Candidatus Palibaumannia cicadellinicola: one gene and its partner. Each later gene encodes a partner of the first gene's protein in a complex. Links are inferred from orthologs where the notes say so. Each region holds a gene or a part of one and is shown on either strand. Other genes may lie near its edges. The genes, in order: IM45_RS03050 and pabB.

What was found.
Region 2: the proteins of IM45_RS03050 (region 1) and pabB are in contact, whole or in part, in a solved structure (PDB 8RP0), measured with the Escherichia coli proteins. The link is inferred for Candidatus Palibaumannia cicadellinicola from one-to-one orthologs.

The regions. Positions count from the first base shown.
Region 1 is NZ_CP008985.1:636,010-642,933, forward strand. What follows is about bases 3,216-6,096. They hold IM45_RS03050 (anthranilate synthase component II), read right to left. Parts: upstream 5,010-6,096; coding sequence 4,422-5,009; downstream 3,216-4,421. Other genes in these bases: recD (exodeoxyribonuclease V subunit alpha), read left to right, coding at 3,216-3,542; crp (cAMP-activated global transcriptional regulator CRP), read left to right, coding at 3,673-4,305; dnaB (replicative DNA helicase), read left to right, coding at 5,115-6,096. Outside these bases: recB (exodeoxyribonuclease V subunit beta), read left to right, coding at 1-1,589; more of recD, read left to right, coding at 1,659-3,215; more of dnaB, read left to right, coding at 6,097-6,503. UniProt on the Escherichia coli protein: Part of a heterodimeric complex that catalyzes the two-step biosynthesis of 4-amino-4-deoxychorismate (ADC), a precursor of p-aminobenzoate (PABA) and tetrahydrofolate.
Region 2 is NZ_CP008985.1:516,931-523,937, reverse strand. Bases 1,748-4,711 are described here. They hold pabB (aminodeoxychorismate synthase component I), read left to right. Parts: upstream 1,748-2,520; coding sequence 2,521-3,903; downstream 3,904-4,711. Other genes in these bases: IM45_RS02505 (TerC family protein), read right to left, coding at 4,009-4,711; trhO (oxygen-dependent tRNA uridine(34) hydroxylase TrhO), read right to left, coding at 1,748-2,373. In the rest of the region: gltX (glutamate--tRNA ligase), read left to right, coding at 1-1,270; more of trhO, read right to left, coding at 1,438-1,747; more of IM45_RS02505, read right to left, coding at 4,712-5,571; manX (PTS mannose transporter subunit IIAB), read left to right, coding at 6,213-7,007. UniProt on the Escherichia coli protein: Part of a heterodimeric complex that catalyzes the two-step biosynthesis of 4-amino-4-deoxychorismate (ADC), a precursor of p-aminobenzoate (PABA) and tetrahydrofolate.

The DNA of each region.
Region 1 (6,924 bases):
TTTGGCCTATGTTGCATCATATAATAATTAGAAACAGTATGGCAGAATTATTACTAGCCCGCAGCGGCGGTGAGCGTTGTTTTACAAACGTGTTACATTTAGGTGAGTTATTACAGGAAGTATCGGTACAGCTAGATAATGAATATGCGCTAGTGCGTTGGCTGTCTTCGCAGATTAGATCACCAAATAAGAAGGATAAAAATCAGCAACTGTGGCTAGAAAGCGATAGTCATCTAGTGCAGATTATGACTGTACATAAATCTAAAGGATTAGAGTTTCCACTAGTTATACTTCCGTTTGCTTGTAATTTCCGACAGAAAAAATCGTCGTTATTTCATGATAGACAACAATATCAAGCCTGGTTTGATTTAAGTGCGTCGCCTAATAGTATCAAGCTAACGGAAGAGGAACGTCTAGCAGAAGATTTACGGCTATTGTATGTAGCAGTAACTCGTTCAATTTACCACTGCTGTATCGGCATCGCTCCGCTATTTCATGGTAGTCGTCAAAAAACTGGTACTAGCGATTTGCACTTCAGTGCCTTAGGTTACCTAATACAACAGGGAAATGTTGGTAACGCGATATTTCTACGTAGCCAATTAGAAAAGTTGCGGTATCGTGCAGGAGGAGATATAGCATTATGTGACATTAATAATCCACAATCTTTGCCGCTGACATCTGTACCAGCACAAACTACTAATATCGCTCTGAGGGCACGATCTTGGCAAACTCCTTCATTTGATCTCTGGCGAGTAACCAGTTACACGGGTTTACAACAAAACAGCACATCGGTCATGGTAGATCGACAACCACGGTTTAATGTAGAGCCAGCTGGCAATAACCATAACTACCAGCAGAATATACAGCAACTAACACCACATACTTTCCCATGTGGTGCATTAGCTGGAAAGTTTTTACACAGCCTATTCGAAAATCTAGATTTTACTAAGTCACTAGATAGTAATTGGTTGAGTAGAGAGCTAATGAAAAATTGTCTCGATCAAAGTTGGCTCCCAGTCCTTCAACAGTGGATCAAAAAAGTAGTTACTACGTCGCTTAACGGTACTACGCTGTCACTCAATAGGCTAAATCGCGGGAGTTGTTGTGCTGAGTTACCATTTATACTACCGGTAAATACAGTCGTTAAGGCGCAAGATATGGATAAGTTATGTAAGCATTATGATCTTTTGTCAGCGCGTTGTCCCCCGCTAGATTTTCCACCAGTAAAAGGAATGCTGAAAGGAGTGATTGATCTCGTGTTTTGTTGGCAAGAGCGTTATTACCTGCTGGATTATAAATCTAACTGGCTTGGTCAGGACAATGATGCTTACACCAAGTTGGCCGTAGAGCAGGCAATGATCATACATAGATACGAATTACAATACCAGCTTTATACCCTAGCGCTGCACCGCTATATGCGTCAAAGATTGGTAGATTACGACTATCAACGTAATTTTGGTGGGATTTTTTATCTTTTTCTCCGTGGTGTTAACATTGATTTACCTTGTAATAGTATTTATACGTGTCGGCCAGATGTAGCGCTAATAAATAGATTAGATCAGATGTTTAGCGGCGAAGCATATACTTAAGGTCAATTGAATATTGAACCTAAACCTAAGTATTAATATTAATCAATCATTTCAGCTACAGGTATCTAAATGGAAGAAATTATACTTCAGGCACAAAAGCTATGTTTATGGCGACCGTTAGATATTCAATTTGCTCGTATGGTGGCAGCGCCATCACATTCACCACAGGCATTATTGCTCGCAAGCGCTTGTCTTAGTGCTGATGTAGGGTTAGGGCATGTCTGTCTACCGCTATTACTATTAACACCTAAGAAACTATTCGACGGTCGCTACCCAAAACTAGCGTTACAAGCGTGGCAACAAGTTGGTAGCCTAAAGCTTAAAGCTTGGCAACATTTACTACTAACATCACCATCCGTCAGTGATGGTTCACGCTCAACACCCTTAGTACTAGATAACCAGCGTCTTTATTTGCATCGTATGTGGCGATATGAATGCACAATTGCGTATTTTTTTCAACGGCAGTTTAGACCACGAGTTGTCACTGATGAGAACCGTATTCGTGCCGTACTAAATAGGCTGTTCCCGACCAAAGATCAGATGATTAACTGGCATAAAATTGCTATTGCTGTAGCGCTAATCGACCAAGTAGTGCTGATATCAGGGGGTCCTGGTACCGGTAAAACTACAATTGTGGCTAAATTACTAGCAGCAATATTGCTTCTAAGTGATAACGCGCGTTTGCGCATAATGATAGCTGCCCCAACTGGTAAAGCCGCTGCCCGCTTGAGCGAGTCCCTTGCTCAAGCAATACAAAAGATGCAATTAGATAACAGTTTGCGACAACAGATAGCTTGTCAGGCTATTACTCTACATCGATTGTTAGGTGCGCAACCTAATAGTCAGCGCATGCGCTACCATAATGATAATCAGTTGCATATAGATGTTCTTATTATTGATGAAGCATCAATGGTTGATTTTAGGATGATGGCTAATATTATCGATGCTCTGCCGGCGCACACTAGGGTCATTTTTCTTGGCGATCGCTATCAGTTAGCATCGGTCGAAACCGGAGCAGTATTTAGAGATTTATGTCAATTTGCGAATACTGGTTACAGCGTTCAGCGCTGTCAAGAACTATCCAGGTTGACTGGTTATAGACTCTCTACTAAAAAAAATCACGAGGGTAGGTATGATAGTAGGTATAAAATAGCCGATAGTCTATGTTTATTACGTAAAAGCTACCGTTTTAACTACCATTCTGGTATTAGCCGTTTAGCTCACGCTATTAATGTTGGTGATATACAAAATACTCTAGCGTTACTAAATTCGAAACAATATGCGGACATTCACTATATACCTAGACGAGAGGAACAGGATTACCAAAAGATGATAAATGACTCTATTACTAGCTACTACTACTATTTGAAACTGGTATATGCAGGTGAATCACCACACGCTATCATAGCAAAGTTTAACAATTACCGGTTACTAACCACACTACGTGAAGGTCAATTTGGTGTCTCTGGCTTAAATAGTAGTATTGAGCAAATGTTGATGAACTACGGTCTGATTAAGAAAATAGGCTGCAGTTATGCTGGCCGGCCGATTATAATTCTACATAACGCGCCGTCACTCGGTTTATATAACGGAGATATTGGAATGGTGCTTTCGTCCGGGCAGCATATACTATGTGCGTATTTTATATTGCCTGATAGCAGCATTAAAGCTGTGCCAATAAGCTGTCTCCCGAAACACGAAACTGCTTTTGCCATGACAGTACATAAATCGCAGGGATCAGAGTTTACGCATACAGCGCTGGTACTACCAGACAATATATGCCCAGTATTAACACGTGAGCTTCTATATACTGGAGTGACTAGAGCACGCCAACTCCTTTATATTTATGCTCCTGATAATGGTATCCTAGCTCAGACTATTGCTACTACTATTCAGCGTCGTAGCGGACTAAAAGAACGGTTCTTATCAGAACCTAACAGCTACACACTCTAGCTTTATTAATCTTTTGAACTGAATTGCATTATAATACAGCATTATATGATAATTAAAAGTCAAAGCAAAAAGTAATAGGCTGTACTTGATTTGGTAAAGGACAACGATGACAAAATGAGGATAACAGAGAATGGTTCTTGGTAAACCACAAACTGACCCTACACTAGAATGGTTCTTGTCTCATTGCCATATTCATACGTATCCATCGAAGAGTACGTTGATTTACCAGGGTGAAAAAGCAGATACTCTCTACTACCTTGTGAAGGGTTCAGTGGCGGTGCTGATAAAGGATGAAGAAGGCAAAGAAATGATTCTCTCTTATCTTAATAAAGATAATTTTATTGGTGAGTTAGGATTATTTGAAGAAAGTCAGGAACGTAGCGCTTGGGTGCGAGCAAAAACTGCTTGCGAAATAGCTGAAATATCTTATAAAAAATTCCGACAGCTTATTCAAGTCAATCCGGATATTATTATGCGCCTAGCATCACAGATTGCTAGTCGCCTGCAGGTGACTTCAGAGAAAGTAGGTAATTTAGCTTTCCTTGATGTTACCGAACGCATTGCACATACCTTACTCAATCTTACTAAACAACCAGATGCTATGACTCATCCAGATGGCATGCAAATAAAAATTACCCGCCAGGAGATCGGGCAGATTGTTGGATGTTCGCGGGAGACTGTTGGGCGAATTTTAAAAATGCTTGCAGATAAGAATCTTCTCTATGCTCATGGTAAGACGATTGTCGTCTATGGTACTCGTTAATTTTCTTTAGCATTTTTTCACAGTAAACGGTAACGGTCATATCATTCACGAAATAAAATAACGTTACTTTTATTTTGCTCACGATGAGAGCTACTAGCTGTCTAACAATCACAGCATTAGCAACGTAGTCTCAGAAAGTTTTCTAACAACTTATGTCCTTGTTCACTCATAATACTTTCCGGATGAAACTGTACACCTTTTAGTGCTAGAGAGCGATGTTGGATAGCCATAATTTCATCTTTTTCTCCTGCACGTAAACTCCAGGCTGTAACTTCTAAACAAGGCGGAATACTAGTGGGATCTAGTACTAAAGAATTATAACGTATCACTTTAAGTGGCTGTGCTAGACCAGCGAAGAGTCCTTCTCTCTGGTGCTGAATCAGCGATATTTTGCCATGCATAACTTTATGCGCCTGCACTACCTTCGCACCAAAGACCTGACCAATAGCTTGATGACCAAGGCAAACACCCAGGATAGGCAGTTTGCCGGCAAAGTAACGGATAGCGTGCAATGAAATACCAGCTTCGTCTGGCGTACCGGGACCAGGTGAAATAACTAGTTGCTGTGGTGCTAACTGCTTAATCTCCATAATATTAATGTTATCATGTCGTCTTACCTCTACCTGTGCACCTAATTCAGAAAAATATTGATATAGGTTCCAGGTAAATGAATCATAGTTATCGATTATCAATAGTTTACTCATAAAATGGCCTTTAAATTGGTTACAAAGCGCATAGGATATCTTTCTAAGAGAGGATACAATGTGTTATCTCCCCGTTAATTCTCTATCAAGCAAAGTAATCATTTTATGTCAGATAAAATAAATTTACCCCTAGATAACCAGGTAGAGGGTTTAAAAATGCCACCCCATTCGTTAGAAGCGGAACAGTCAATACTGGGAGGCTTAATGCTAGATAATAAGCGGTGGGATAATGTATCCGAACGTGTAACAACTCCTGATTTTTTTCATCGTCCGCACCGGTTAATTTTCAGAGAAATGCAACGTTTATTAGACATGAGTAAACCGATAGATTTGATAACTCTTTCTGAATCTCTGGAGCAGAAAGGTGAGCTAGACGCTGTGGGTGGTTTTGCCTATCTAGCGGAATTATCGAAAAATACCCCGAGTGTTGCTAATATTTCTGCTTACGCAGATATTGTACGTGAACGTGCTGTGGTACGTGAAATGATAACTGTAGCTCATGAGATAGCAAATGCTGGATATGATCCGCAAGGTCGGAGTAGTGAAAATCTACTAGATTTTGCAGAATCTCGGGTATTCCAGATAGCTGAGAATCGTGCCAACAAAGATGAAGGTCCCAAAAGTATTGACCGTATTCTAGAAGATACCGTGACGCGCATAGAACAGTTGTATCAAAATCCACATAATGGTGTCACTGGTATATCTAGTGGTTACCAGGATCTAGATAAAAAAACGGCTGGTCTCCAGAAGTCTGATTTAATTATCGTTGCTGCGCGACCATCAATGGGAAAAACGACTTTCGCTATGAATATGTGCGAAAACGCTGCGATGACCGAAGCAAAGCCGGTGCTAATTTTTAGCCTCGAGATGTCTGGTGAACAGATTATGATACGTATGCTATCTTCACTATCGCGTGTAGATCAAACACGTATTCGTACTGGTAGGTTAGACGATGAGGATTGGGCACGATTATCTAGTACTATGGGTATTCTACTAGAAAAGCGGAATATGTATATTGATGACTCATCTGGTTTAACACCGACAGAAGTACGTTCCCGTGCACGGCGGGTATTCCGTGAACATAATGGATTAAGTATGATTATGATTGACTACTTACAACTAATGCGTGTACCAGCGCTAGCTGATAATCGTACGTTAGAGATTGCAGAAATATCACGCTCGCTGAAAGCCTTAGCTAAGGAGCTACAGGTACCGGTAGTAGCGCTTTCTCAGCTTAATAGAAGCCTAGAGCAGCGAGCAGATAAGCGACCGGTAAATTCAGACCTACGTGAATCAGGCTCTATAGAACAAGATGCTGACTTAATTATATTTATCTATCGTGACGAAGTTTATCATGATAATAGCGAAATGAAAGGTATCGCTGAAATTATTATTGGTAAACAGCGTAACGGCCCTATTGGTACTGTACGATTAACTTTTAACGAACAGTGGTCGCGTTTTGATAATTATGCTGGTCTACAGGATCTAGATTAGTACAATCTATTTATTTCATAGTTTTATTAATATCTAGTTACTTAGTTATAGCATATAATAGATATAGTAATAGTAAATGATATTAATCATCTCATCCTTATAACACTTAGTATTTGATCAAACTATACTAGAGAAAAATTTTTCTTAAACTCTATCTCCGAAGTTAAACAAAGATCACGAACTCCTCCTAAGAGCTAGTTGTAAGTTCAATTACTCTATGAAATCTTGCTGTCTATAACTGCAAAAAAAACTTTAGTACAATCAAAAACTACTTATCGCATTAGTATATGGGTAGATTGCACACCATATTTGGTTCAATTACTGTCACTTCATCTAATTATGTATTTTTTTACCTTATCCCCCTTGATGCTGGGTAGTGTGACCCCATCTTAATTGGCATCAAACGTTGTTGAACCTGCAA
Region 2 (7,007 bases), 120 kb from region 1 along the record:
GCGTTCAACACCGCAGGCGATTAACGCAATCATTGATAGCATGAAGTGGCTAAAAATAGACTGGGATCATGGCCCCTACTTCCAAACTAAACACTTTGCTCGCTATAACTATATTATTAATCATATGCTAAAAAACGGTTCGGCATATAAATGTTATTGCTCAGAAAAGAGACTAGAAGAGTTACGCCAAAATCAAATGATTAATGGTAAAAAACCACGTTACGACGGACGGTGTCGTAATAGTTATGAAAATCATTTGTCTAATGATCCTTACGTAGTACGTTTTCGTAATCCGCAAGAAGGTTCTGTTATATTTAACGATTTAATTCGTGGGACTATTCAATATAGTAATACAGAATTAGATGATCTTATTATTAGGCGTACCGAAGGTACGCCTACCTATAATTTTTGCGTTGTAGTCGATGATTTAGACATGAAAATAACTCACGTCATTCGTGGTGAAGATCATATTAATAATACACCACGCCAAATTAATATCCTAAAAGCTTTAGGTGCACCGATACCAAAGTATGCTCATGTATCAATGATTATGGGTTATGATGGCAAAAATCTTTCTAAACGGCATGGGGCAGTAGGAGTAATGCAGTACCGCGATGATGGTTTTCTCCCTGAAGCCTTACTGAATTATTTAGTTCGCCTAGGTTGGTCTTATGGAAATCAAGAAATTTTTTCCTTAGATGAAATGAAGAAACTCTTTAATCTCGAAGCGATCAGCAAATCAGCTAGCTCATTTGATAGTAAAAAGTTATTGTGGTATAATCATGTTTATATAAAAAATTTACCTATAGACTATATAACAAAAAATTTATTTTGGCATATGAAGCATCAGGGTATCGATATGTCTATCGGTCCTCCACTAACTGACTTAGTGAAACTTTTTCGTGAACGTTGTAAAACTCTCAAAGAAATGGCGAGTAATTGCTATTATTTTTACCAAGATTTTAGAGAGTTTGAAACTAAAGCAGCAAAAACTTATTTATTGCCAGAAGCAACGAAGCCACTACAGATAGTGCGAGAGAAGCTCTCATCTTTAAATAATTGGACAAAAGAATCAGTGCATGACGTTATTAAGCAAACAGCTGATGAATTACAAGTGAAAATCGAAAAAGTTAGTATGCCATTACGAGTTGCAGTAACTGGTACTAGTCAGTCACCTACTATAGACATGACTATTTTAGCTATAGGTAAATTACGTTCGTTAAAACGTATTAATATGGCACTAAATTTTATTGCGAAATATCCCATATAGCTAATAGCTTTTAGTAATTGACATATTGTAGTATAATATATATTATATGATAAAATCTTATGGTAAAGCCTAAAGTTAGGGGCTATAGCTCAGATGGAAGAGTACTTGCATGGCATGCAAGAGGTCAGCGGTTCAATTCCGCTTAGCTCCACCATAAAATTTTATCTCTAAACTTTACTTTGACATATAATATTACAGCAACCACTATATTTTTTAGCACAGTTTGGACATTGAATAAAGAGAATATGGCAGTCCTGGTTACGACAATTTGTATGACGATCACAATAATCTTGACATTGATTACAATGTGCAATTACTTCAGACGTAATTCGTTCACCTAAACGTTCGTCAAAAACAAAATTTTTTCCAATAAATTTTAGAGGTAATCCTAGCTTTCTAGCACGATTAGTATACTCAATAATTCCACCTTCTATATGGTAAATATTCTTAAAACCATTATGTAACATCCAGGCACTAGCTTTTTCGCAGCGTATACCACCAGTACAATACATCACAATACTTTTATTTTTATTATCTTGTAACATATTGACAACCATTAATAGCTGCTCGCGGAAGGTATGAGATGGTATCTTAAGAGCCTGCTTAAAATGGCCAACTTCATATTCATAGTGATTACGCATATCTACAAAAAGCACCTCAGGATTTTCTGCCATGAGGTTTACTTCTTCAGCTTTTAAATAATGTCCAACGTTTAAATGATTAAAATTAGGATCTTGAATCCCGTCTGCGACAATCCGCGACCGTACTTTCATGCGTAGAACCCAGAAAGATTGGCAGTCGTTATCTAGTGATATATTAAGCCGTAATTTATCTAACTGTGGGTTAGTAGTATATAGTACTGTACGAAAAGTCTCAAAATAACTTTTGGGTACACTAATTTGCCCATTAATGCCTTCAGCAGCGATATAAATGCGGCCAAAAATATCTAAATTATTTAGTTTACGATAAAGAGAATCACGAAAACTATGAGGATCTGAGATAACAAAATATTTATAAAAAGAAACCGTAGTACGCGGTTCTGTTTCAGCCAGCATACGTGTACGTAATACTTTGCGAGAAACTCTGTTATGTAAAACTTCCATGAGTAATTTTTCTCTTATATCTCTTGATTAGCAATAAAAAGTAAATAACTTCACCGATACTATTGACATGAGTGATTTTATCATATTGTTTGTTAGGAATAGTTACACGTAGATCTTTATTATTAGCACCGTAGGAAATATGATTTCATGATACAACCATACCTAATGAATTTACCTTACCAGCCTCATGCAGTGCTAGATATTTTTACACCACTCTCTACTCAACCTTGGTCTATGTTACTACACTCTAGTGACAGCAACCATTCAGATAGTTGTTTTGATATTATCGTTGCTAAGCCTGTAGTTACGTTGGTGACTAAAAACGGTATTACTGAAATATGTAGGGGCACAGACTGCAAATTTAGTGATATAGATCCTTTTATTCTGGTAAAGCAACAATTAGAACAAATGAATATCATTACCAAAACGAATAAGCAGTTACCTTTTCAGGGCGGAGCTCTAGGTTTATTTGGCTATGATCTCGCACGGTATATTGAAAATCTACCAAATTTAGCAGAACGTGATTTACATCTACCAGATATGGCAGTCGGTCTTTACGACTGGGCAATTATTGCAGATCATCATAGGCGTAAATTAACACTTGTTAGTCATAAAGATCCTCAAACAATTTTAGCTAATTTAGTTGATACAGCACCACAACCTACTGCTATGTTTCGTCTTCATACACAATGGGAATCTAATATGACTCGTGCCGATTATGGAAAAAAATTTCGTCAGATACAACAACATCTACAAGCTGGAGACTGTTATCAAGTTTGCCTTTCCCAAAGATTCAGCGCTACTTGTAGCGGTGATGAATGGTCTGCTTTCCGATATTTAGTAACATATAACCGCGCACCTTTTTCAGCTTTTATTCGTCTTCCGGAGCAAGCGACTGTACTAAGCTTATCTCCAGAGCTATTTTTGAGATTACGCGGTAACGTAATTGAATCTCGTCCAATTAAAGGTACACTACCTCGTATTATGAATTCATCTAGCCCTACCTGCAGCAGGGATAAATTAGAGAGGATACGTTTAGCAACGTCAGCTAAGGATTGTGCTGAAAATCTTATGATTGTTGATTTATTACGTAATGATATAGGTCGAGTGGCTCTACCAGGCAGTGTACGGGTACCATCACTTTTTGCAATCGAGACTTTTCCAGCAGTATACCATATGGTTAGCACTATTACGGCAAAATTATCCCCACATCACTCTGCCTGTGATTTATTACGTGCGTGCTTTCCTGGGGGATCGATTATAGGAGCACCTAAAGTACGAGCGATGAAAATTATTGAGCAACTAGAACCACATTGCCGCAACGCCTGGTGCGGCAGTATCGGTTATTTCAGTTATTGTGGAACAATGGATATGAATATTGCTATTAGAACCTTGATCATTGATCAAAATCAGATCTACTGTTCAGTTGGCGGTGGTATTGTCGCCGATAGTAACGAAGAAGCTGAATATAAAGAGACCCTGGCAAAAGCAGCAACATTGCTACCATTACTAGAACGATTTAATAGATAATAATCAGATGTTAGCAAGTATTATGTACTTTAAATATTTCGAACATATATTAGATATAATCTTAAATTAACATTTACTACTTGAGTTAAATAATAATACTAAATTTCATGCTAATTTTTGAGTATTTGGTGAAATACGTTCAATCCATACCTGTTCAATACGATATTCTATCATTTGTCTAATGGTAAAACGCCACTGATGAATAATAAGTACTTCACCTTCCACTGGCATATGATTACATTGAGACATTAATAGTCCAGCTAAAGATGTAATCTTACTATGATGACGTACAAGATTTTGGGTGTTTAAAACATTCTGCAAAGTAGAAATATTTGTGCTACCTTTCGCCAGCCATCCCTCATTACTAATTTTAATATCTAATGTATCTTCTAAATCTTCAGAAGTCAATTTACCAGTAATTGCTTCTAGTATATCTAGCGGTGTTATTAAACCCTGAATCACACCTAACTCATTTGAAACTATTACTAAGCTTCCTTTAGCACGGCGTAGCTCTGTTAAACAGTTTAAAACATCTAGAGTATCTAGTACGACAATAGCAGGATTTACTACCTCGTAAGCCTTCATATGTTCGCCATCTGCGATAGCGCTCATACAATCTTTGGTGTGCACTATGCCTATCAAATGATCTAATTTTCCATAACAAAGAGGCAGCATATTATGCTGCGTATTCATAAGCTTAATTTGTAGTTCCTCAATCGGTAGCTTACTATTTAACCAGGAAATTTGATTCCGTGGAGTCATAATACTACGTAGGTTTCTTGAGGCCAACGATAAAACATTAGTGATCATACAATATTCGGTTTCAGCAAAATTTGCTGACTGGAGTGAGGAAACAAAATTCTCTTCATTAACTGATGGTTGAGACTGAGTTCTTCCACCCATTAGTAGCATAATAGCCTCTGACGTACGATCACGCAAAGGTTTGCTAGACTGATGTTTCATCAAATTACGCCAAGCTATCTGATTCAAAATCTCAATCAGAATTGAGAAACCAATCGCAGTGTATAGGTATTTTTTATTCACATGAACGCCTAATCCTTCTGCAATCAAGCTGACACTGATCATTAATAAAAAGCTTAAACAAAGCACGACTACAGTATGATTAGTATTAACAAAATGTGTTAAAAATTTAGAAACTAATATCATTATAGCCATAGCAATTACTACCGCAGTAATAGTCACAGTAAGATTATTAACTATACCTACGGCTGTCATAACTGAATCTAGGGAAAAAACAGCATCAAGAGCTACAATCTGTACTACAATAGTACAAAAACTAGCATAACCGCGGCTAGCATTGCTATGCTGTTCTTTATTTTCTAAACGTTCGTGTAGTTCCGTAGTAGCTTTAAATAATAAAAAAAAACCACCTAGTAGCAAAATTAGATCGCGACCGGAAAAAGATAAGGACATTATACGGAATAAAGGCCACGTAAGGGTAACAATCCATGATATAAAAGAAAGCAGCACTAGACGAATTACTAGTGCTAAAACAAGCCCAATAATACGGGCACTATCTCGTTTTTTAGGCGATAATTTATCTGCAAGAACAGCTACAAAAACAAGATTATCGATACCTAAAATTATTTCTAGCATTACTAGGGTCAGTAATCCCACCCAAATTGAGGGGTCTATTAGCAATTCTATCACGGGAAAGACTCCATTCCATAAACATAAGGTAGTCCAGGCAATAAACTATTGCCGGAGGTTAGGTGAATCCGCATTTGTTGCTAACAAGCAGAAACTATCCGCTAGCTAAGTAGCTAAGAAGCAAATTATTTTGATAAGTGGGATCGAACATTACGACACAACATATCCAGCGCATGATGCTAGTTAGATAATATCATTTAATTTTTGCTGATCGAAATGATCAATTAGTTATTGATAGCTCATAGTAAAAATATGTGTTTATTATAAAAAACAAAGTTTGTCTTTATTGGAAAGAGTAGGTGGCATAAAGAACCTTTTTTCGTGTTAACTACTAATTATTCTGTTATCTACACTATAATTGATATGTTTGCTACGATCTTAGTAATTAAATAACTGATCGTTGTCACAATTTTTGTTATTTTCATACTTAACTTAATTTAAGTTTACTTTATAATAGTATAAATTCATAACTATTTTGGATAAATCTAGTAAATTTATCTATGTGATAAACTTTAGCTAATCATATCATTTGTTTGCAGTATAAGTGAGACTAATCAAAAGTTATAGCTTTTAACTCATAACTGACTAACCGTAAAACGTATATAATCAATCCATATTGTTAACAGAAGGAGGTATTTGTGAGTATTGCTATCATTATTGGCACTCACGGGTCAGCGGCTGAGGAATTACTGAAAACTGCAGAAATGATTTTGGGTGAACAAAAAAATGTCGCTTGGATAGATTTTTATCCTGGAGAAAATACTGACACCTTGATTGAAAAATATAGTGCTAGACTAGAAAATATGGATACTACTACTGGAGTATTATTTTTAGTTGATACCTGGGGAGGTAGTCCCTTTAATGCTGCAAGTAAGATAGTTATGAATAGTAAGCAGGATCACTATGAAGTCGTGTCTGGCGTGAATATTCCTATGCTAACTGAAATATTTATGGCACGCGACGACAATTTATTATTCCAGGAATTAGTTAAAATTGCTGTTGAAACCGGTCGTTTCGGTGTTAAAGCGCTAACAGCGGAGAAACTCACTGAGACAGTCAACCTTCATACTCAGAATCAGACAGTACCAGTAAAAGCTAAGTCTGGTGGTCATATGACTATTATTTTAGCTAGAATTGATGATCGTTTGATTCATGGACAAATAGTAACAAGATGGACTAAAGAGACGAATGTTAAACGCATTATTGTTGTCAATGATCAAGTAGCAGCAGATACTATGCGAAAAATACTTCTTACCCAAGTTGCTCCTCCAGGAGTGACAGCACATGTAGTAGATGTAGCTAAAGCTATTCGTGTGTATAACAATCCGAAATATGCTAACGATCGCGTAATGCTATTATTTACTAATCCAACCGATGTCTTACGCATGGTAGAAGGTGGAGTATCTCTCCCCACAATTAACATCGGTGGTATG